DNA from 2 places in the Alcaligenes parafaecalis genome. Region 2 is predicted to be linked to the other one. Evidence: riboswitches for the same ligand, from Rfam matches in the RefSeq annotation. Region 2 holds a riboswitch; the other holds the start of a gene.

Region 1 (9,903 bases), 370 kb from region 2:
CGGATCTTCTGACGCAGGGCGACACGCATTTATTGATGAGCTGTACTTCCAGAAAGTTGACTATCAGCCCGTCACTCCCCCAAAAATCCCCATGAGTGTGATCACGCAACAGGCAGAACAACAATGGGGAAAGAACAATATTGCCTCCGTCACCATCATGCATCCACAAGGTGGCACACCCTATATAGAGCTACGCCGTACGGGTGCTAGCGGCATACATTGGAGACGCGGTGAGACCCTGCGCTTCAGTGCTCTGGATGGGCAGATACTGACCGTCGATGCCCTCAACAAAACCGCCCTGAATACCCAATACATCCTGCTCGGATTGCATGAAGGGACTTTTGCAGATTGGTGGCTACGTTGGCTATATCTTATTTCGGGCCTGCTTGGCTGCGCTGTTATCGGCACCGGTCTGATTCTGTGGACCACCAAACGGCGCACCAAATACCAAAAGAAACTGGCTAACAAGCCTGACCTTAGCTTGTCAGAGCACATTGATGCGGCTGGACTACGACTGGTTGACGTGTTGAACCTTGGGACCCTGATCGGTTTGCCGCTTGGATTAGCTGCCTATTTCTGGGCTAACCGCTTGCTGCCTGTACAAATGCTTGAGCGTGCCCAATGGGAAATACATGCGCTATTTCTCGTCTGGGGTGCCGCATTTTTGCTGGCAGCCGTACGACCTCTGAAACAAGCCTGGTTAGAGCTTCTCTGGTTGACCTGCGGCTCCTATGCCTTGCTCCCTGTTCTCAATGCCCTCACCACTGACCGCCATCTGGGCGTCACCCTGCCCTATGGTGACTGGGTCTTGGCCGGGTTTGACCTCAGCATGCTCGGGCTGGCTGCAGGCTTTGCCTATATGGCTATCAAAGTAAAAAGAAAATGGCTGATTACCGAGCAGCTAAATATACCCACTACACAAAGCAAACTTCCTTTAACGGGAGACACGCCATGAGCCAGCTTGGCCTTCGCTATCGTTTACAGGTTCTGTCACGCATTGTCGCCGCGATTATTGGAGGATATGTCTTAACATCCGCCATCACCGTACTGCTTACGCTCATTTGGCCACTACCTCGAAGCGAAGCGGTACTAAGCGCGAACATGCTGTCCTTTATCTGGTACACCGTCGCGGTCATATGGGTATTTAGCGCCGGCAGCGCGCTTCGTGCATGGGCAGGCTTACTCTTGACCTCTGCCTTGATCGCACTACTGTGTCTGTTCTTGGCCCCTCAAGGAGCCATGTCATGAGTCACCCTACTGTATTACTGAACTTGGCCATTTTTATAAGTAGCCTGACAGGCTTTGTCTGCCTGGCTTTAGCCAATGATCGTCAAAGTGCCTTACTCTTGCATCGCCCTCCCAGCAAAAAGGAAAGGCTGGCATTCCGCCTGATTGGCTGGCCTTTACTGGCCATAGCTTTAGCGCTGTGTTGGCAGGGCTGGGGCTGGAGTATTGGAACGGTAGTGTGGCTGGGCTGGCTGACCGTCGCCAGTGCAGGGCTGAGTTTCTACCTTCCTTGGTGGCCCTGGCGAGAGAAAAAAGCCAAGCGTGCAAGCCTCTCTAAATCCCAAAAACCACTATTACCTTGAAGCAGAGCGGCACAAGTATGCCGCTTTCTACTCGTTCACGATCCGGGTCCCTTGATGAAACACCATCTGCCAACGGCCCTGTCTTTGCCGCCAGATTGAACTGCGCAAAGAACGCTGCAGACCCTCTTTGGCCGAGACTGCACAAATATAAGTCACCAGGACAACGTCCTCGGCCAATACCGTCAGCTTGAAATCACTCAAGCGCCGCTGCTCAAATAGCTGCTCCGGCAACGACTCCAGAACCTCCGCCTTGTCCCACGCGGCACCTCTGGCACCGAACTCAACGAACTCATCAGCCAGCAACTCACTTAGCTCGGCCACATCCTGACGGGTGGAGCGATCGAGCAGGCGCTCTTCAAGAGACAGAATCAGGGCTTTCAGGGAATGAATCATGCTTGTGCTGATGGCTCGTGGGTTTGTAGAAAATTTTAGAACACACCTTAACTATACGCGAGCAAACGAAGTAGCTTAAAGGATGCAAAACCTCTAATTAAGTGAGCTAGAAGGAGCTTTAAAAAGCAAGAGCATCTTGAAAACCTATTTTTTTCCAAAAACTAAAACGACTCTATCTACGGACACGGGTCGGGTCGGGTCGGCAGTCAGGGTAAAAATGCTTTGTCTTCACAAACCCGACAGAATCCTACATCTGACACAAGCCGCGATTTAAACGATATTTCTAACAAATAAAATAAAAAAAACACCACCCTCAACAAAGGAAAACTTTTAACAGTTGTTTTCCTTTCAAGTCATTAATGAATCTCACTTATAGATAGACTCTGCCGTGTTAAATCACTCACAGGGCAATATCATGTCTTTACTAAAACGGTGCACGGCGGAAACCTTGGGCACTTTCTGGTTGGTATTTGGGGGCTGCGGAAGTGCGATCTTTGCCGCTGCGTATCCGGAGTTGGGTATTGGTTTTGCCGGTGTTGCCCTGGCCTTTGGTCTGACTTTGCTGACCATGTGCTACGCCATCGGCAATATCTCCGGTTGCCACATTAACCCCGCTGTCACGCTGGGGCTGGTTGCAGGCGGGCGCTTCCCTGCCCGCGAAGCGCTTCCTTACATCGTCGCGCAGGTAATTGGCGGCATTCTGGCCGGGGGTGTGTTGTACCTGATCGCCAGCGGCAAAACCGGCTTTGATCCAGTTGCTGGCTTTGCCTCCAACGGGTTTGGTGAGCACTCGCCCGACAATTACAGCCTCAACGCTGCCCTGATCGCAGAAATTGTGCTGACAGCCTTCTTCCTGTTCATCATCATGGGCGCCACGCACAAGCGCGGCCATGCAGGCCTGGCCGGTGTAGCGATTGGTCTGTCCCTGACCTTGATTCACCTGATCAGCATTCCCATCACCAACACCTCGGTTAACCCTGCCCGCTCTACCGGCGTGGCCTTGTTCCAGGGCACCTGGGCGATGGAACAGCTCTGGTTGTTCTGGGTGGCTCCTTTGATAGGGGGCGTCATCGGTGCCCTGGTGTATCGCTTGCTGCACGCCAACGACGATTAAGCAGCACTAGCTCCTGATCGCAGGACACTATTGAGCCGCATCAGTTTGAATTAGGCACACTGCCTGTTCAAACCGATGCGGCTCAATGCTATTTACGGAAAGCTCATGTCATCTGCAGCGGTGTGATCAGCAGGAAGATCGCAAGGCGCGAAGCTCGTCTCCCTTATGTAGTAGGATTTACACCCAGCACCTGACTGTTAGCCCCAGACTCATACGCTCACCAAAGCCCCAACAAGCGGAGAACCTCATGAAAAAAATATTGAATACCGGCCTGATCGCTTTAGGATTCAGTCTGATGGCAAACACCGCTTTGGTGCAGGCAGCCGACTGCGACAGCCTGACGAATCAGAACGCCATCAACCAGTGCATCAGCAACGAGTACAAAAGCTCGGATGCCGAGCTGAACAAGCTCTACAAAGAAATCAGCACGCGCCTGAAAGACGATGCCGACACCCTCAAAGCCTTGCGTACCTCTCAACGAGCCTGGATCGGTTTTCGGGACGCGGAGTGCGACTTTGCTGCCATCAACACACAAGGTGGCAGCATTCATGCCATGCTGATCGCCAGTTGCCGCAATGAACTGACTCAAGCCCGTATCAAGGACTTCAACAATTACCTGTCTTGCCAAGAGGGAGACATGAGCTGCCCGGTTCCACCGGCTATGTAAATTCCGTCCACGAGCACGGGGCCTTGAGCATTCGCCAAGCCGCACCCTCTCTAGCGGACAGCCCTGGTGGCCAGGACTTCGCCCCCGCTTGAACCCAGCCATACCCTACCGACATGCCTGATACCAAACATCCGTCCACACGCGACCTGAATGACCTCTACTACTTTGTCCAGGTCGTGGACCACGGCGGTTTTGCCCCCGCCGGACGGGCTTTGGGCATCCCCAAATCCAAACTAAGCCGACGCATCACCTCCCTGGAAGAAACTCTGGGCGTGCGCCTGATCCAACGCTCCAGCCGTCACTTCAGTGTGACGGAGATTGGTCAGATGTATTACCAGCGCTGTCTGGCCATGCTGGTGGAGGCAGACTCCGCCCAGGAAATTATCGAGCGCCATCGCAGTGAACCACAAGGCTCGGTGCGTCTGAGCTGCCCGCTGGCTTTGCTCGACTACGGCGTCAATGAATTGCTGGCTCGGTATCTGGCCAAGTACCCCCACGTCAAACTGGAAATCGAAAGTACCAATCGCCGTGTGGACGTGATTCGGGAAGGCTTTGATGTGGCCTTGCGCGTCCGCTTCCCTCCTCTGGAAGACAGCGGTCTGGTCATGAAAGTATTAGGTGAAAGTATTCAGTATCTGGTTGCCAGCCCCGCTTTAATTGAGCGCATGGGCGGGCTGCCAACGCTGGACCTGTTGGGGAGCTGGCCCGCCCTCAGCGACGAGCATCTGCTACGCAATCCCGTCTGGCAACTGCAAACTGCTGAAAACACCTTGAAAGAAATCCCGTATCAGCCCCGACTGGTCTGTGACGACCGCATGACCTTGTTGCAATCCGCGCTGCAAGGCATTGGACTGGTACAAATGCCCGCCATGCTGGTCGCCCCCTATATGCAGGATGGCAGGTTGGTGGATGTGGCCCCAGGCTGGAATCCCCGCCCTGGTGTTGTGCATGCAGTATTCCCCTCGCGCCGGGGTCTGGTGCCTGCTGTCCGTGCCCTTCTGGATTTTCTGGGGCAGGAATTCGTGACGATTCTGCATACTCCCTCGCCCTGAGTCCGCACGGCTACCTGGCTAAATCCAGCAAATACACAGTCGTTCTGTTTATGGAACGCTGATGACCATATTCCCATCTATCCAAGTCATCGTTGCACTTCTATAGTCTCCTCATCCAAAATTCATCATGGGGAGTACATCGACATGAACGCCAAACTGGCTGCGGCCACCGCCGCGATTCTCTGGGGCTTTACTTACATTCTGACCACCACCTGGCTGCCGCCTAACCCCTTGTTTCTGGCAGCAGTCCGGGCCTTGGGGGGCGCCATCGTTTTGCTGATGCTGGTCCGCAGCCTGCCTCCCCGCGCCTGGTGGGGACGACTCGCGGTGCTGGGCACGTTGAACACCGGCTTGTTCTTTGGCCTGTTCTTTATTGCTGCGACTCGCCTTCCTGGTGGTGTAGCCGCCATATTCCAGGCCCTGACCCCGCTGGCCACCATTTTTATTGCCTGGGGCATTCTGGGTGCTCGCCCTGCCTTGATGCGGATTGGCGCTGTCCTCTTGGGTGCGCTGGGTGTGTCCTTGGTCGTCATGTCCAGTCAGGCACACCTGGATATGGTCGGCATTGTCGCCGCGCTGGGTAGCATGCTGTCTATTGCAACGGGTGGGGTTCTGATGAACAAGTGGGGTGCACCACCCATCCCGCTCTTGGGTTTTACCGGTTGGCAGTTACTGATTGCCGGGGTTGAGCTGAGCCTGATCGCCCTGCTGACCCAGGATATTCCAACGCAGATTATTCCTGTTCATTGGCTGGGCCTGTTCCTGCTGGCGACGGTCCTGACGGCTGGCCCCTTCGCGCTGTGGTTCAGCGCCATCAAACAGCTTGGTGCAGTAACCGTGGCCCCCTTCATGCTGCTGGTGCCAGTCACCGCGTTCATTCTGGATGCGCTGATCAAAGGGGTCTGGCCGACCACGCTGCAACTGGTGGGTGTTGCGCTGGTCATGGGTGGGCTGGTGATGAGCCAAAAAACCCTGGCCGTGGCGCGCTCCACGCTGGAAGCATCCGTACACAAACCCTGATCGGGGGGCTGGCTGTAGCTGCTGCCTTAGCTCATGCCCGTCGCCAGACACGACCCTGAACACAAACGCAGATCCAGCAAGCACCACTCCGGCAGACAGACAGCCTGTCTGCCTTTTTTTATAAAGCTGCCTCAGGCAGATTAGGATCGCGCTGTACATCAAAACCAGCAGCCCGCCACGCCTCCAGACCGCCTTCCAAAGGCCGCACCCGGCTGTAACCACTTTGCAGCAAACGCTTGGACACCAAGGCCGCCGACACCTCGTTGGGGCAATCGCAATACACAATGATTTCCCCGTCGGTAATCAGGTTCAACGTCGCCTCGCCCAGGGCCAGACTGATTGCTCCCGGAATGCGCCCTTGAGCCTGAACAAAGGTCGAACGCACATCCACAATAACGGGCGGAGTTTCTGAAGACAGCATCTGATGCAGCTCCTGCACGCTGACACGCTCCATGCACAAAGATTTGATGAAGCGATGACGCTGCCACCATTTCTTGGCAATAAACACCGCCAAGGCCAGCGCCAGCAGGATTCCGCCCAACACACCCAGGCTGACCAGGACATTCAAGAGTTCGTCTACAGCAGAGCTGAACAAAGAACCCAGAAACACCGCAGAGCCCGCCCACACGGCCGCCCCGATAATGTCGTAAAACAGGAAGCTGCGTTTAGGCGTGCCAACCGTACCGGCCAAAACACTGGCAATCGAAGCAAAGCCCGGAATGAATTTAGCCACCATCAAAGACGGCGCACCCCAACGCATATAAATGGATTCGGTCTGCCGGATACAGGAGTCAGGGGATAAGGAAATCTTGCACAACAAGGCCAGCAATCTGCCGCCATAACGCCTTCCAGCCAGATACCAGCCGTAGTCCGCAATCATGGCCCCCAGAACCGCCACGCCCAGCAAGCCCCACAAGCTGTAGCCGCCAGACTCATGCAAAGCCCCCGTCACCACCAGCACGGGATACGCAGGCACAGGCGCACCGGCCTGTTCAACCAGCACGTTAAAAAACACGATCAACAGACCGTGTTGCTCGATAAGTTGCAGAATGGATTCGACCATAGAACGACGCACAGAATTTGCCAGATAGCGCGTATTGTAGGCTGGCGCCTGCCAATTTCTGTTTCAGCTTAAAAGCATTCAAGAATAGCTACCATGCAAAAACTGCGGTCCCTGTGCAGACGCCTGATAAAGAGCCATTCCGCCTCTTTTGCCACCCGATTTCCCCTTCCAAGTGTTGACCTTCCAGCCACAAAATAGATCAATAAACAAGAATTATTCTCATTAAAGACCTACAGGTTAACGATAGTAGTCATCGCTTTTTACCTGTCTATACAATAGCGGCGTCAATAACGGTTCAGGTGAGAGTCTTCACTTTGATGAAGCGCCGACGGAGCAACGACCCCGGAATCTCTCAGGCAAAAGAATCTTGAACCCTTGACGTTCTGGAGAGAGGCACATCAGTGCCCACCGAAGGGGACCATCGCGAACCGATGGATAAGCTCTCAGGTAAACGGACAGAGGGGGTACAGAGGCCATATGGCCTGTGTTCACCTATTCGTCCGGAGCCTATCTATGAGCAGATAGTCGGGTGCCATTTTCTGGCCGCCTGACACGCCACATCCCTATTCCCATTTTTATTCGCACACAGGTCTGTTTTGACATTTCATGTCGTCAGAACAAGGAGGACTGCTGTGCGCTCCATACCCTATTTAGATCGGCATCAAGAAAACCGTCCTTGAGGACGGGTTGTGCCCTTTGTTTTCTCGCAGCACAGTCATAATTACGCATTTGAACGAAAAAAAACTAGGAGAACAGTGTGTCTCAGCAACATTCATCTGGACTGCAGCGCTCGTTGAAAAACCGGCACCTGCAACTGATAGCAATTGGAGGCGCTATCGGTACAGGGCTATTTATGGGATCAGGCCGCACCATTAGCCTGGCCGGACCTTCGGTCTTGTTCACATACATGATCATCGGGTTCTTTTTGTTTTTTGTTATGCGGGCAATGGGGGAATTGCTCCTGCATAACCTGGAATACAAATCTTTCGTGGATTTCTCCGCCGATATTCTGGGCCCGACCATGGGCTATTTTCTGGGCTGGAGCTATTGGTTCTGCTGGGTGGTTATTGGTATTGCGGATATTGTCGCCATTACCGGCTACACCCAATTCTGGTGGCCGGACATTCCGCTCTGGCTTCCCGGCCTGGCGTGTATCGCCTTCTTGCTGATCTTTAACCTGCTGTCGGCCAAATTGTTTGGCGAGCTGGAGTTCTGGTTTGCTTTGGTCAAGATCATTGCCATTGTTGCGCTGATTGGCGTGGGTGCTTACCTGCTGTTCACCGGCTTTGTCGGCCCGACCGGCGAAAAAGCCAGCCTGACCCACTTGTGGGACCGCGGCGGCATGTTCCCCAATGGATTGCATGGCTTCTTTGCCGCCTTCCAGATCGCCATCTTTGCCTTCGTGGGTATTGAGCTGGTGGGTACGGCTTCTGCTGAAACGGCTGACCCTGCCAAGAACCTGCCCAAAGCCATCAACAAGATTCCCGTTCGCGTGATTGTGTTTTACGTGCTGGCCCTGACCGCCATCATGACCGTCACCCCTTGGGATATTGTTGCTCCCAACAAGAGCCCGTTTGTAAATATGTTCTTGCTGATTGGCGTGGGTGCCGCAGCAGCCATCATCAACTTTGTGGTGCTGACCTCGGCCCTGTCGTCCGCCAATAGCGGCATGTTCTCGACAGGCCGCATGTTGTACGGTCTGTCCAAAAACAAGCTGGCTCCCGAAGCATTCAGCCAGTTGTCGCGTAACGGCACCCCCCGTAATGGTCTGATCTACTCTTGCGCCCTCTTGCTGTCCAGCCTGTTCCTGCTTTACGCAGAAGGCGACGTGATGCGCGTGTTCACCATCGTGACCACCGTGGCCAGCATCTGCTTTATCTTTGTCTGGGCCGTGATCCTGATCACCTACCTGAAGTACCGTCGCGTTCGTCCTGAAGCCCATGCCGCATCGAGCTACAAAATGCCCTTTGCGATTCCCATGTGCTATCTGACGCTGGTGTTCTTTGCCTTTGCGCTGTACTTGTTCAGCCAGGAAGAAGAAACCCTGATCGGCCTGATTGCCACGCCATTCTGGTTCCTGGCCTTGTTCATCTGCCTGCCTTTCTACAAGAAACGCATGAAGAAAGACTTGGCATTGGGCCTGGCGGCGCAAAGCGTCAGCTAAGTTGTGATGTAAACAACACGGTTCTACCAAGAACCGTGTTGCCGCAGTCGGGTCTGGCCTCGTTCTACAAAACTTGGCTGGCACACACTGGCAACACTCCAACTCGCTGCCCTTGGGCAGCAGAACTGGAACGAGGCTGGAGCCCGGATGCGAAAAGCCACCCAAACGGGTGGCTTTTTTAATGCAGATTGCATAAGGGGGATTCAAGTACATGTAGCTTCGTTCACAGCCTTGATTCCCAATTAGCTTAGAACTGGTAACGCATATTCACCGTGAAGTTTCTTGGCGCACCCCAGGAATACTGAATACGCCCGGCCTCTCGCAAACCTGCCATGTATTTCTTATCAAACACATTATTCACATTGGCCCCCAGGCTTAGATGTTTGTTGACCTGATAACGAGCCATCACATCAAACAACCAATAAGAGGGCTGATCCATAAGTCGAGTCGATGCTTTACTTTGCCAACGTGCTGCGACGCCCACAGACAAGCCTGGCAAGGACTGAGCAAAACGATAGCTACTGGCCAATTTAAACTGGTGTTTAGGCACAGTGTCAGTCGTTTTCAAACTGCTGCTATTTTGAACGTAGCTTCCCTGCAATTGCCAGCCGGGAGCCACTTCACCCGACAGTTCCAGCTCGTAACCGCGACGCATCGCGCCATTAACTGCACGGTAAATCGTCTCCCCGGTTGGGCGAACCTCGCCCGTGGACTCCGCCGTATTGTTAGTCTTCATCCAGAAACGAGACACGCTGGCATTTAAGGCACCATCAAAAAACTCGCCTTTCACACCCAGCTCATAAGTCACACCACGCTCTGGATCTAAGGTCTTGCCATCCAT
Region 2 (9,903 bases):
GTACCTGGATTGAACCGCTGATTCTGGTCCCTATTTTTGTATCCCCCATGGTGCTGGGCTTCGGCTATATCGTCGCTGCCGGGCCAGTCGGGTTTTTCTCCACCTGGGCACTGGACCTGATCGGTTTTGTGCCCTGGAACATTTACTCCTTTACCAGCATTGTCATCATTGCCGGTTTGACGCACGTTCCACACGCTTACCTGTACATTTCCTCCGCCCTGCGCAGCATGGGTTCGGACGTGGAAGAAGCGGCCCGCAGCGCCGGAGCCAGCCCTTGGCAAGTGATGCGCTCGGTCAGCCTGCCCATGGTTCGCCCGGCCATTCTGTACGCCTGCGTGCTGCTGTTTTTCCTGGGTCTAGAAGTGTTTGGTCTGGTGCTGGTGCTGGGTGACCCCGAGGGCCACTTGGTTCTGGCCACCTACCTGTACAAGCTGACAAACAAGCTGGGCATTCCGTCCTACCACCTGATGGCCGCGGTTGCCGTGATTCTGATCGCCATGACCATTCCCCTGGTCATGCTGCAACGCCGCCTGATGCGCACCGCCAACCGCTTTGTGACCGTCAAGGGCAAAGCCTCCCAGGCTCGTTCCCTGCCACTGGGCCGCTGGCGCTGGGCTGCCGCCACCCTGGTTGCACTATGGTTGTTCTTTACCGTGATCGTGCCGGTTGTCGGTGTGGTGCTGCGCGCGTTTGTGTCCAACTGGGGCATTGGCGTCTCGCTGATGGACGTGCTTTCTCTGGATGCGTTCAGACAAGTCTTCGGGCAAGCCAACCTGCTGCGCGCCATTCTGAATTCGATTGCCATTGGTGTGTTCGGTGGTGCGCTGGCCGTGATCTGCTACACCTTTATCGGCCTTGCCATGCACCGCAAGCCAGACGGCATTACTCGCTTTCTGGACTACAGCGTTCTGGTTCCGCGCGCGGTTCCCGGTCTGCTGGCGGGTCTGGCCTTCCTGTGGATGTTCCTGTTCGTGCCTATGTGGCTGGATCAGTCCCTGGAAAACGGCTGGCTGTCCGTGCTGCCTATGGCGGAATGGCTAAGAGGCGTCGTTGTCAGCCCTCTGCGTGCTTTGCGCAGCACCATCTTCAGTGTGTGGCTGGCCTATAGCGTGGTCTGGATGGCATACGGTCTGCGTCTGATCTCCTCCACCCTGCTGCAAGTAGGCCCGGAGCTGGAAGAAGCTGCCCGTAGCACGGGGGCTCGTCCCGGCCAGGTGACGCGTCAGATCACCCTGCCTTTGGCGAAGTTTGGTTTGATCGGCTCCTGGTTGCTGATGTTCCTGATCTTCGAGCGGGAATACTCCACCGGTGTGTACTTGCTGACTCCCGGTACGGAAACCATTGGTTCCATGCTGGTCTCCCTGTGGGCCACCGGTGCCATCGACATTGTGGCTGCCCTGTCCTTTATCAATATCGTGTTGGTGGTCATTGGCCTGACCATCGCATTGCGCTTCGGAGTGAAACTACGATGACCGAGCTGACTGTAGAAAATATCCATCTGGCCTACGACCGCAATCCCGTCCTGAAAGGCGTCTCCATGAGCCTGAACAAAGGCGAAGTGGTTTCCCTGCTGGGCGCTTCGGGCAGCGGCAAGACGACCTTGCTGCGTGCTGTGGCCGGGCTGGAGCAGCCTTCTCAAGGCCGCATCGCCATCAATAATGATGTGCTGTACGACTCCAAGGCCCGTGTCGATCTGCCTGCCGAGGCCCGCAACCTGGGGCTGGTCTTCCAGTCCTACGCCTTGTGGCCGCACATGACGGTACAGGAAAACGTGGCGTATCCGCTGACCTTGCGCAAAACCCCCAAGGCCGAGAGCCGCCAGAAGGTAGAAGCCATTCTGGATCAGCTAGGCCTGAAAGGTTTGGGCGAACGCTACCCCAGCCAGTTGTCGGGTGGGCAGCAACAACGGGTCGCCATTGCACGTGCGCTGGTCTACAACCCGCCCGTCATTCTGCTGGATGAGCCGCTGTCCAACCTGGATGCCAAACTGCGTGAAGAAGCCCGTGTGTTCCTGCGCGAGTTGATTGTGGAGATGGGCTTGTCAGCCTTGATGGTGACCCACGATCAAGCCGAAGCCATGGCCATTTCCGATCGCATCTTGCTGCTGAACGGGGGCGAGATCGAGCAACAAGGCACGCCCCAAGAGGTCTACAGCAATCCCAAGACGCTCTATACAGCCGAGTTCATGGGTTCCAACAATCGCCTGCAAGGGAAAGTCACCGAACAGCGCGATCAGCAAACCCGCCTAAGTGGCCCCGGCTGGGAGCTATGGGGCCATGCAGCCGCCCCCCTGACATCCGGTCAGCAAGCCACTGCCGTGATCCGTGTTGAACAGGTACACCTGAACGCCCAGCCTGGCCCCGATACGCTGCAACTGCAGTTGTCCACCAGCATGTACCTGGGCGACAAGTGGGAGCACGTGTTCCGCATGGCTGACCCGTCTGCAGGCACCTTGCGTGCTTTTGGGCCGGAACCCCTGCCCGGTGGCATACATCACCTGCAATTGCCCCCCTCCAAACTGTGGATTTATCCTTCCTGATCCACAGCCCACAACCGGGAGCCCGCTCCTTGGGCTCCCGGTTTACCCTGATTGCGCAGTTTTGCAAGCACAGCTAATGTAGTCGCGTCATTACAGGCGGTATGAAAGAGACCTGTTCAGTCAGGCGCCGACGGAGCAACCACCCCGGAATCTCTCAGGCAAAAGGATCGTACCAGCCCGACACTCTGGAGAGCGGCGCACGACGCCCACCGAAGGAGCCCAGCCAGACACACTGGTTGGATAAACTCTCAGGTCACAGGACAGATGGGGTATTGCCACTATTTGGTGGCAATTCACCTGTCAGGAGCCTGTTATGTCGCATATTGCCGTCATTGGCGCCGGTATTTCCGGAATTACCACCGCCTACGCCCTTAGCCTGAAAGGCTATCAAGTCACCGTTATCGACCGCCTGCGCTACCCTGCGATGGAAACCTCCTTCGCTAATGGCGGGCAGCTTTCCGCTTGCAATGCCGAGGTCTGGAACAGCCGCAGCACTATTCTCAAGGGCTTGAAGTGGATGATGCGCAAAGACGCCCCACTGCTGTTCAACCCTAAACCAAGCTGGCACAAATATAGCTGGATGGCACAGTTTATGGGTGCCATCTCCGGCTACGAGCGCAACACCATTGAAACCGTCAAGCTGGCTATTACGGCCCGCGAGAATCTGTACCAATGGGCCAAGGACGAAAACATTGATTTCGACCTGGAACAACGCGGCATCTTGCACATCTACCACACGGCAGGCGGCTTTGAGTCGGGCAAGAAAGTCAGCCAACTGCTGCACAAAGGAGGTCTGGAGCGCCGCACCGTCACCAATGACGAAATTCACCAGATCGAACCTGCTTTGCAAGGCACCTACTACGGCGGTTTCTTCACGCCTTCTGATGCCACAGGCGATATTCACAAATACACACGCGGGCTAGCGGATGCGTGCGCCAAGCGCGGCGTGAAGTTCCTGCAAGATACGGAAGTGCTGGGTATTGATTGCGGCCCTCCGCACCGTATCCAGTTGCGCACGGGTGACGGCGCTGAAGCGCACACGCATACCTTGTCCGTGGATTCCCTGGTGGTTTGCGCCGGTGTAGGCAGCCGTCATCTGGCCCATATGCTGGGCGACTACGTCAATATTTACCCTGTGAAAGGCTATTCAATCTCGGTCTATCTGGATACGCCAGAAGCCCAACATGCCGCCCCTTGGGTCAGCTTGCTGGACGAAGAAGCCAAGATTGTGACCAGCCGCCTGGGCAAGGAACGACTGCGCGTGGCGGGTACGGCGGAATACAACGGCAGCAACAAAGACATACGTGCCGACCGTATTGCCCCGCTGACCAACTGGACACGCCGCAACTTCCACGATGCCGCAACCGACCGCGTCGTGCCGTGGGCCGGTCTGCGTCCCATGATGCCGGACATGCTGCCACGCGTGAAAGCAGGCAGTCGTCCTGGCGTGTACTACAACACGGGTCACGGTCACCTGGGTTGGACTTTGTCTGCCGCTACCGCTCAAATCATTACTGAAGTCATTGCCCAGAACGAGCGTCAGTCCGCACCTGCTCAATTTGCCACCAGTCCGGCAACAACTGCTGCACCCGCCGCTGCCCATAGCGCTCGTCAAGCAGATACACAAAGCCCTGATCCTGCTCATCGCGAATCACACGACCCGCGGCCTGTGTAATCTTGCGTAGTCCCGGATAAAGATAGGTATAGTCATAGGCCCGCCGCTCCCCAAAGAGCTGGGCCATGACTTGCTTCACCGACTCATTGGCAGGGTTGAATTGCGGCAATCCCAAGGTGGCAATAAAGGCACCGATCAAGCGTTTACCGGGTAAATCCACCCCTTCGGAAAACGCCCCGCCCAACACCGCCAAACCTACTCCCTTCCCGTCCAGCGTAAAGCGATCCAGAAACTGCGTTCGTTGATGATCGCTCATGCCCGGTTGTTGGTGCCACAGGGGCATATCCGGCCAGCGTTCCTGCAAAGCTTGGCTGACCTGCTCCAGATAATCAAAGCTGCTCAGGAACAAGAGATAGTTACCCGGCTGCTCCTGATAGGCCTGCCCGACAATGTCGCAAACCCCTGCCAAGCTTTGGGCTCGGTCTGCATAACGGGTAGACAGACCCGCGTACTGGCGTACCCGTAACTGCTCGGCCCGATACGGCGAGGCCACATTCAGTTCGGTGGTACTGGGCGGCAGACCCAGGACGTCGCGATAAAACTGCGAAGGATTCAGCGTGCCAGAGAACAGCACAACACCATGAGCATCGCCATAACGCTCAGCCAGAAAAGGCGCAGGCACAATATTGCGCAGGTTCAATAGCACGCCATCGCGGTGCGCCAAGATATCGAACAAAGAGTGCGAGCCGAATTGTCCGGCCAAATCCACAAAATAAAGCAGCTCAAAATAAAACTGCAGCAAGGGACTGTCTTGCGGCATGGGGGTTTCAGCCACGTATGCCCCCAGACGGGCCGCCAAATACTCACACTGCTCCAGCAGATCGGGCGGGATTTTCTCCAAGCCCCATTGGTCGCCCCCCTCCTCAGGAATCAGGTCTTCCATCAAACGAGTCAAGGGAGCGAAATGACGCTTCAAGGCCGAAGGAGCTGCCTTGCGGGCCATGCGTATCTGCACTTGCGAAAAGGAAGCTGAATACATGGAGCGGGCACGCTCGACCAGGTTATGAGCCTCATCCACCAGCACAGCACTGCGCCATTGTTGCGCCAGGGTCTGGCTATAGAGCACCGCATGGGTATCGAAAAAGTAGTTGTAGTCACCCACAATGGCATCGGCCCAGCGCAACATCTCTTGCCCCAGATAGTAGGGGCAGACTTGATGCTCATTCGCGACGTGCTGCAAGCGCTGGCGATCAAGAATGGGCTGTTCCAGGGCTTGTCGGCGTGCGGCGGGAAGGCGGTCGTAAAAGCCTTCGGCCAAAGGACAGGACTGGCCATGACAGGCTTTATCGGGGTTCGGACATTGCTTGTCACGGGCGACCATTTCCAGCACCCGCCAAGCCCCCTCGCCTTCGGGACTCAAACGGCTCAAGGCATCCAGAGCCATTTGTCGGCCTGAATTTTTAGCCGTCAGATAAAAAAGCTTGTCCAAACCCGCTTCGGGCATGGCCTTCAGGCCGGGAAACACGACAGCCAGTGTCTTGCCTAAGCCCGTCGGCGCTTGAGCCAACAAGCACTGTGCGTCACGCTGCGCACGAAACGCAGCCACCGCCAATTGACGCTGACCGGCGCGAAACTGCTCAAAAGGAAATTGCAGATCGGTACAGGCCTGGTCCCGCGCCAGACGATGTTTTTGTTCCTGCCGCCCCCACTCCACATAGGCGCGACAGTGTTCCTCGAAGAAGGCCCACAAATCCGCGCGCTCCAGATACTCGGATACGCAGGTCTCCTTATGCTTGTCGACGTGGTAATACACCACACTCACCGTCACGCCCGGCAGGTCCCGCTCCTGACAAATCATGGCGGCATAGACCTTGGCCTGGGCCTGATGCAAACGACGGTGATGCTCGGGGATGGCATCAAACGCCCCCCGATAGGTTTTCAGCTCTTCCAGACAGTGGCTGACAGGATCAAAACCATCGGCCCGACCCCGCACCAGAAGCCCCTCCATTTCATAGGACAGAGGAACTTCCGCCTCGTAATGCTCCGGGCGACGCAGCCGTAACTGCTGATGACCCAAAATGCCTTCCTGAGCAGTGGCCGCAGGAGTAAAGCGCAGGTCCAGATCACCGCTGCGGGCGGTGAATTCGCACAAAGCTCGTACGCCTACGGTCCAGGCTTTCATACGAATTCAGGCCGAGTGACGTAGCAAACACGGGCTGGAATGGCGTGCTGCTCAAAATAACTGAGCCAGCGCCGTTGATTGTCCTGGAGACGGTCCCCTGGCCCTTTTACCTCAATCAATTCATAGCTTTGCTGGACTGGTGTAAAACGCACCAAATCCGGCAAGCCGGAGCGATTGTCGCGCCAGTCTTGCAAAATGCGCTTGAAGACCAACTGCAAATGCTGCGCCGGGATGCAATGCAAAGCCTGCTCGATCAGGGTTTCATCCAAGGCAGGCCAGATCAGCAAGGGGCACTGTATGCCGCGTTTTTCCTGCCAGCGCTGCCAGATCACGGTTTTATAGTCAGCGCTGTCCAGGACGCTTAAGGCTTGATCAAACAGGTTCTGACGACGCGATACGAAATCCGGGTTGCCCCAATCAGCAGGACAGGCTTGATAGGGATGAAAAAACGCGCCGGGCAAGGGAGCGAAAATAGCGTCCCAGCTTAGCAATCCCAATAAGGCTGGAAACAAGGCGTTTTCTACGTAATAAACAGGCGCCAAAGGACTGTCCCAATGCGCCAAGACCTGGGCTTCAACTCGATTACCGTCATCAAACAGGACCAGATCACTACGTTGAGTGCGACTGGCCGGTGTACTTGCCGGAGAACTGGGCGGCACGTCGACTGACAATTTACGACGCATGCGCGGCAACATACGCAGCAACTTCTGGGTTTCACTTTCGTTCTCTGGCTGTCCCCAGGCCTGACAAAACAGGGGCCACGCACCTTGATGGTTCTCTTGGCGCTCCAATACACGCAGTTGACGGTAGCGTGCGCCCGGCCAGCTCGTCTGGGTGTAGGCCTGCTCGGCTAGCGGCCACCAATGCTGGCGCTCTGCTTGCTGTCCCAGTTGGAACAGGGTTTTTGCCTTGCGCCGCTGCAACCAATCGCTATCCGTTTCAATCGTCAACACGGCCGCAAAGCGCTGCGCCCATTGCTCGGGATCCGCCTCGTCCTGGGTATCACGTAGTTCAGACAAGGTTTCATACAGGCGTACATCCTCCCCATGCCGGAACGCCCGGCTGGCCTGATCCAGCAGCACCGTTTCGTAGCGATACAGGCCCAGATCACTCAGCACGAACTCGGACCAGTCCTGATAATGATTGCCAAAGAACAGAAGCTGCAAACGCTGCGCCCAGTGCATGACCTCCGGGGACAGACGGAGCATGGGAGCCTGCAATCGGGCGTCGGCGCACCATTCCTGAAAGGGGCGTGCCTGGTCGCCATAGGTTTGGCTGATCCACGCCTGATAATCCGACTTGCGCCCAGCCGCAGGCAGATCACTAAACAGGCGACGCAGCTCCGGCACGGTATGGACCGCAAACAAGGTTGCCAGATCGAGGTCTGGATTCGTCTCAATCAAGCCACAGGCACTGAGCTCTTGCACTGCCGCATCCAGATCCGCAATCTCGTCGTAACGCAGCTTGTCGATGCGAAATACAGGCCCTTTACGCATCAGCAATCGGACTAACAGCGCTTGGGCAGATTGGGAAGCCGCTACAAAGCGGCGACCACAATGGACGTGTTCCGGCTCCAGCAAGTCGGAACTGGCGTGCTGTACCCACTGCAAAACCTGATGAAAATTATGCAGGTAGTAAAAAGGAGGAAGCTCTGGCGGGGTCATAAGTAGGCTGTGTATATATCCAGCTACTTTAGCATTCCTTCAACTCTGGCGCGACTCCAACACACGCATCCAGTCGCGCAGCAAGCTGTCCAGGCTTTGACGTTGCTCGGTATTCAGGCCTTCCAGCAAGTTTTCTTCATTCGCCAAATGGTCAACGACCACAGTGTCCACACAGGCCAGACCGGCCGGACTCAGGCGCACCAAAATGCGGCGGGCATCTTCCGGGTCAGCAATGCGCTCAATCAAACCTTGCTTTTCCAAGCCCTGCAAACGATGCGTCATGGTGCCGGAGCTGACCATCAAGGTAGAAAACAGGGCTGTAGGTGCCAAGGTATAGGGCGGGCCGGAACGACGCAGGCTGGCCAGCACATCAAATTCGCCCAATTGCAGGCCGTGACGCCTGAAATTTTCGCTCATCTGCTTTTGCACCAGTTGAAAGCAACGTGTCATACGGCCCAGCAAGGCCATGGCATCCAGATTGGGCAGATCCGGCCGCTGCTCACGCCATTGCTTGATGATCAGGTCTACCGCGTCGTGTTCTTCGCTCGTACTCATGATTTCTCGATTCTGATATTTATCTTGATATTAAGATAAATCATCCCTACACTGGCATTTATCTCGACATCAAGATACTTTCACCATGAACCGATTATCGCTTTGGATTGTGACGGCACTGACCGCACTAGGCCCCGCCATCTGGGGTTCAACCTATATTGTTACTACCGAAATTTTGCCGCCTGACCGCCCGTTCATTGCTGCGTTTTTGCGTTGCTTTCCCGCAGGTCTGATGCTCTTGCTCTGGAGTCGTCGTATGCCAGCGCGTGGCGATTGGGGGCGGACCCTGATTTTGGCGGCCTTGAATATTGGTGCCTTTCAAGCACTGCTGTTTGTGGCGGCTTACCGCTTGCCCGGTGGTCTGGCGGCGGTGGTCGGGGCCGCTCAACCTTTGGTTGTGATTGCGCTGGCCTGGGCTCTGGAAGGAAAACGTCCCGTCACGATGGCACTGCTGGCCTGCGTGATCGGTATTTTCGGCATGGGTATTTTGCTGCTTTCCCCAGAGAGCCAATGGGATACCTGGGGCATGGTGGCCGCAATTGTGGGCGCTTTGTGCATGGCCTTGGGAACCTATTTGTCGCATCGCTGGCGTAGTGGCATGCCGATTCTGGCTTTCACCGCTTGGCAGTTGATGCTCGGTGGCCTGATGCTTGCCCCCCTCGCCTTGTGGCTGGACCCACCGCTGGATAGCTCTTTGAGCACGGTGCAAATTGGCGGTTATCTGTATCTGTGCCTGGTCGGTGCCCTGCTGGCCTACACTTTGTGGTTCCGAGGGATTGCCGTACTGCCTTCAGTCGCGGTGTCTTCGCTGGGTCTGCTCAGTCCTTTGACCGCCGTTATTCTGGGCTGGTTGATCCTGGGCCAGGCCATGACGGGCTCCAGTCTGGTCGGCATTATTCTGGTGATGGGCAGCGTCCTGGCAGTGCAATGGATCAGTAATCGGCCTACTAAATAAATAATAAGGCCCATAAAAATAGCGCCCCCTTTTCTAGCTGAATGGGTGGGCGCACGGTATAGAGTTCACTATCTTGCTACTTCGCCAGAAGCAGCAAGATAGTGACTAATAACGCTCTTGCAGTACTTGGGCTAAATCCGTCGCAAAGCGCTGCGCGCCTTTGGCATCCAGATTGGCAAAGCTGACTCGCAAACCTTGGGCGGGATTGCTGACACCAAACACTTGGCCGGACCTTACTAGCCAGCCCCTTGCGGCCAAACCAGCCAATACAGGTTCGGCTTCGCGGTCCAGAGGAATCCACAAGTTGAAGCCTTCTTCGCTGTCCCAAAAAGGAATGCTTTGCTTTTTCAAGGCCTGCATCAAATCCGCGCGGGCTTGCACATAAGCGGCTTG

The links. A riboswitch is a leader RNA that binds a small molecule or an ion and turns the genes downstream of it on or off. The one in region 2 is predicted to bind glycine.
Region 1: linked by a shared signal. The riboswitch ahead of OSH09_RS00735 (amino acid permease) and the one ahead of OSH09_RS02530 (D-amino acid dehydrogenase) in region 2 are both predicted to bind glycine.

What each region holds. Positions count from the first base shown of each region.
Region 1 is NZ_JAPKNA010000001.1:165,606-175,508, reverse strand. It holds gene OSH09_RS00775 (PepSY-associated TM helix domain-containing protein) at 1-955, shown strand, start outside; gene OSH09_RS00770 (DUF3649 domain-containing protein) at 883-1,248, shown strand; gene OSH09_RS18325 (DUF3325 domain-containing protein) at 1,170-1,589, shown strand; gene OSH09_RS00765 (nuclear transport factor 2 family protein) at 1,617-1,982, opposite strand; gene aqpZ (aquaporin Z) at 2,398-3,096, shown strand; gene OSH09_RS00755 (lysozyme inhibitor LprI family protein) at 3,344-3,763, shown strand; gene OSH09_RS00750 (LysR substrate-binding domain-containing protein) at 3,877-4,815, shown strand; gene OSH09_RS00745 (DMT family transporter) at 4,960-5,835, shown strand; gene OSH09_RS00740 (DedA family protein/thiosulfate sulfurtransferase GlpE) at 5,954-6,898, opposite strand; glycine riboswitch at 7,187-7,276, shown strand; gene OSH09_RS00735 (amino acid permease) at 7,656-9,062, shown strand; gene OSH09_RS00730 (TonB-dependent siderophore receptor) at 9,310-9,903, opposite strand, start outside.
Region 2 is NZ_JAPKNA010000001.1:538,547-548,449, reverse strand. It holds gene OSH09_RS02540 (ABC transporter permease) at 1-1,472, shown strand, start outside; gene OSH09_RS02535 (ABC transporter ATP-binding protein) at 1,469-2,539, shown strand; glycine riboswitch at 2,632-2,719, shown strand; glycine riboswitch at 2,724-2,804, shown strand; gene OSH09_RS02530 (D-amino acid dehydrogenase) at 2,853-4,214, shown strand; partial or broken gene OSH09_RS02525 (ATP-dependent DNA helicase) at 4,159-5,535, opposite strand; gene OSH09_RS02520 (VRR-NUC domain-containing protein) at 6,333-8,000, opposite strand; gene OSH09_RS02515 (MarR family winged helix-turn-helix transcriptional regulator) at 8,040-8,555, opposite strand; gene OSH09_RS02510 (DMT family transporter) at 8,641-9,510, shown strand; gene OSH09_RS02505 (aminotransferase class I/II-fold pyridoxal phosphate-dependent enzyme) at 9,616-9,903, opposite strand, start outside.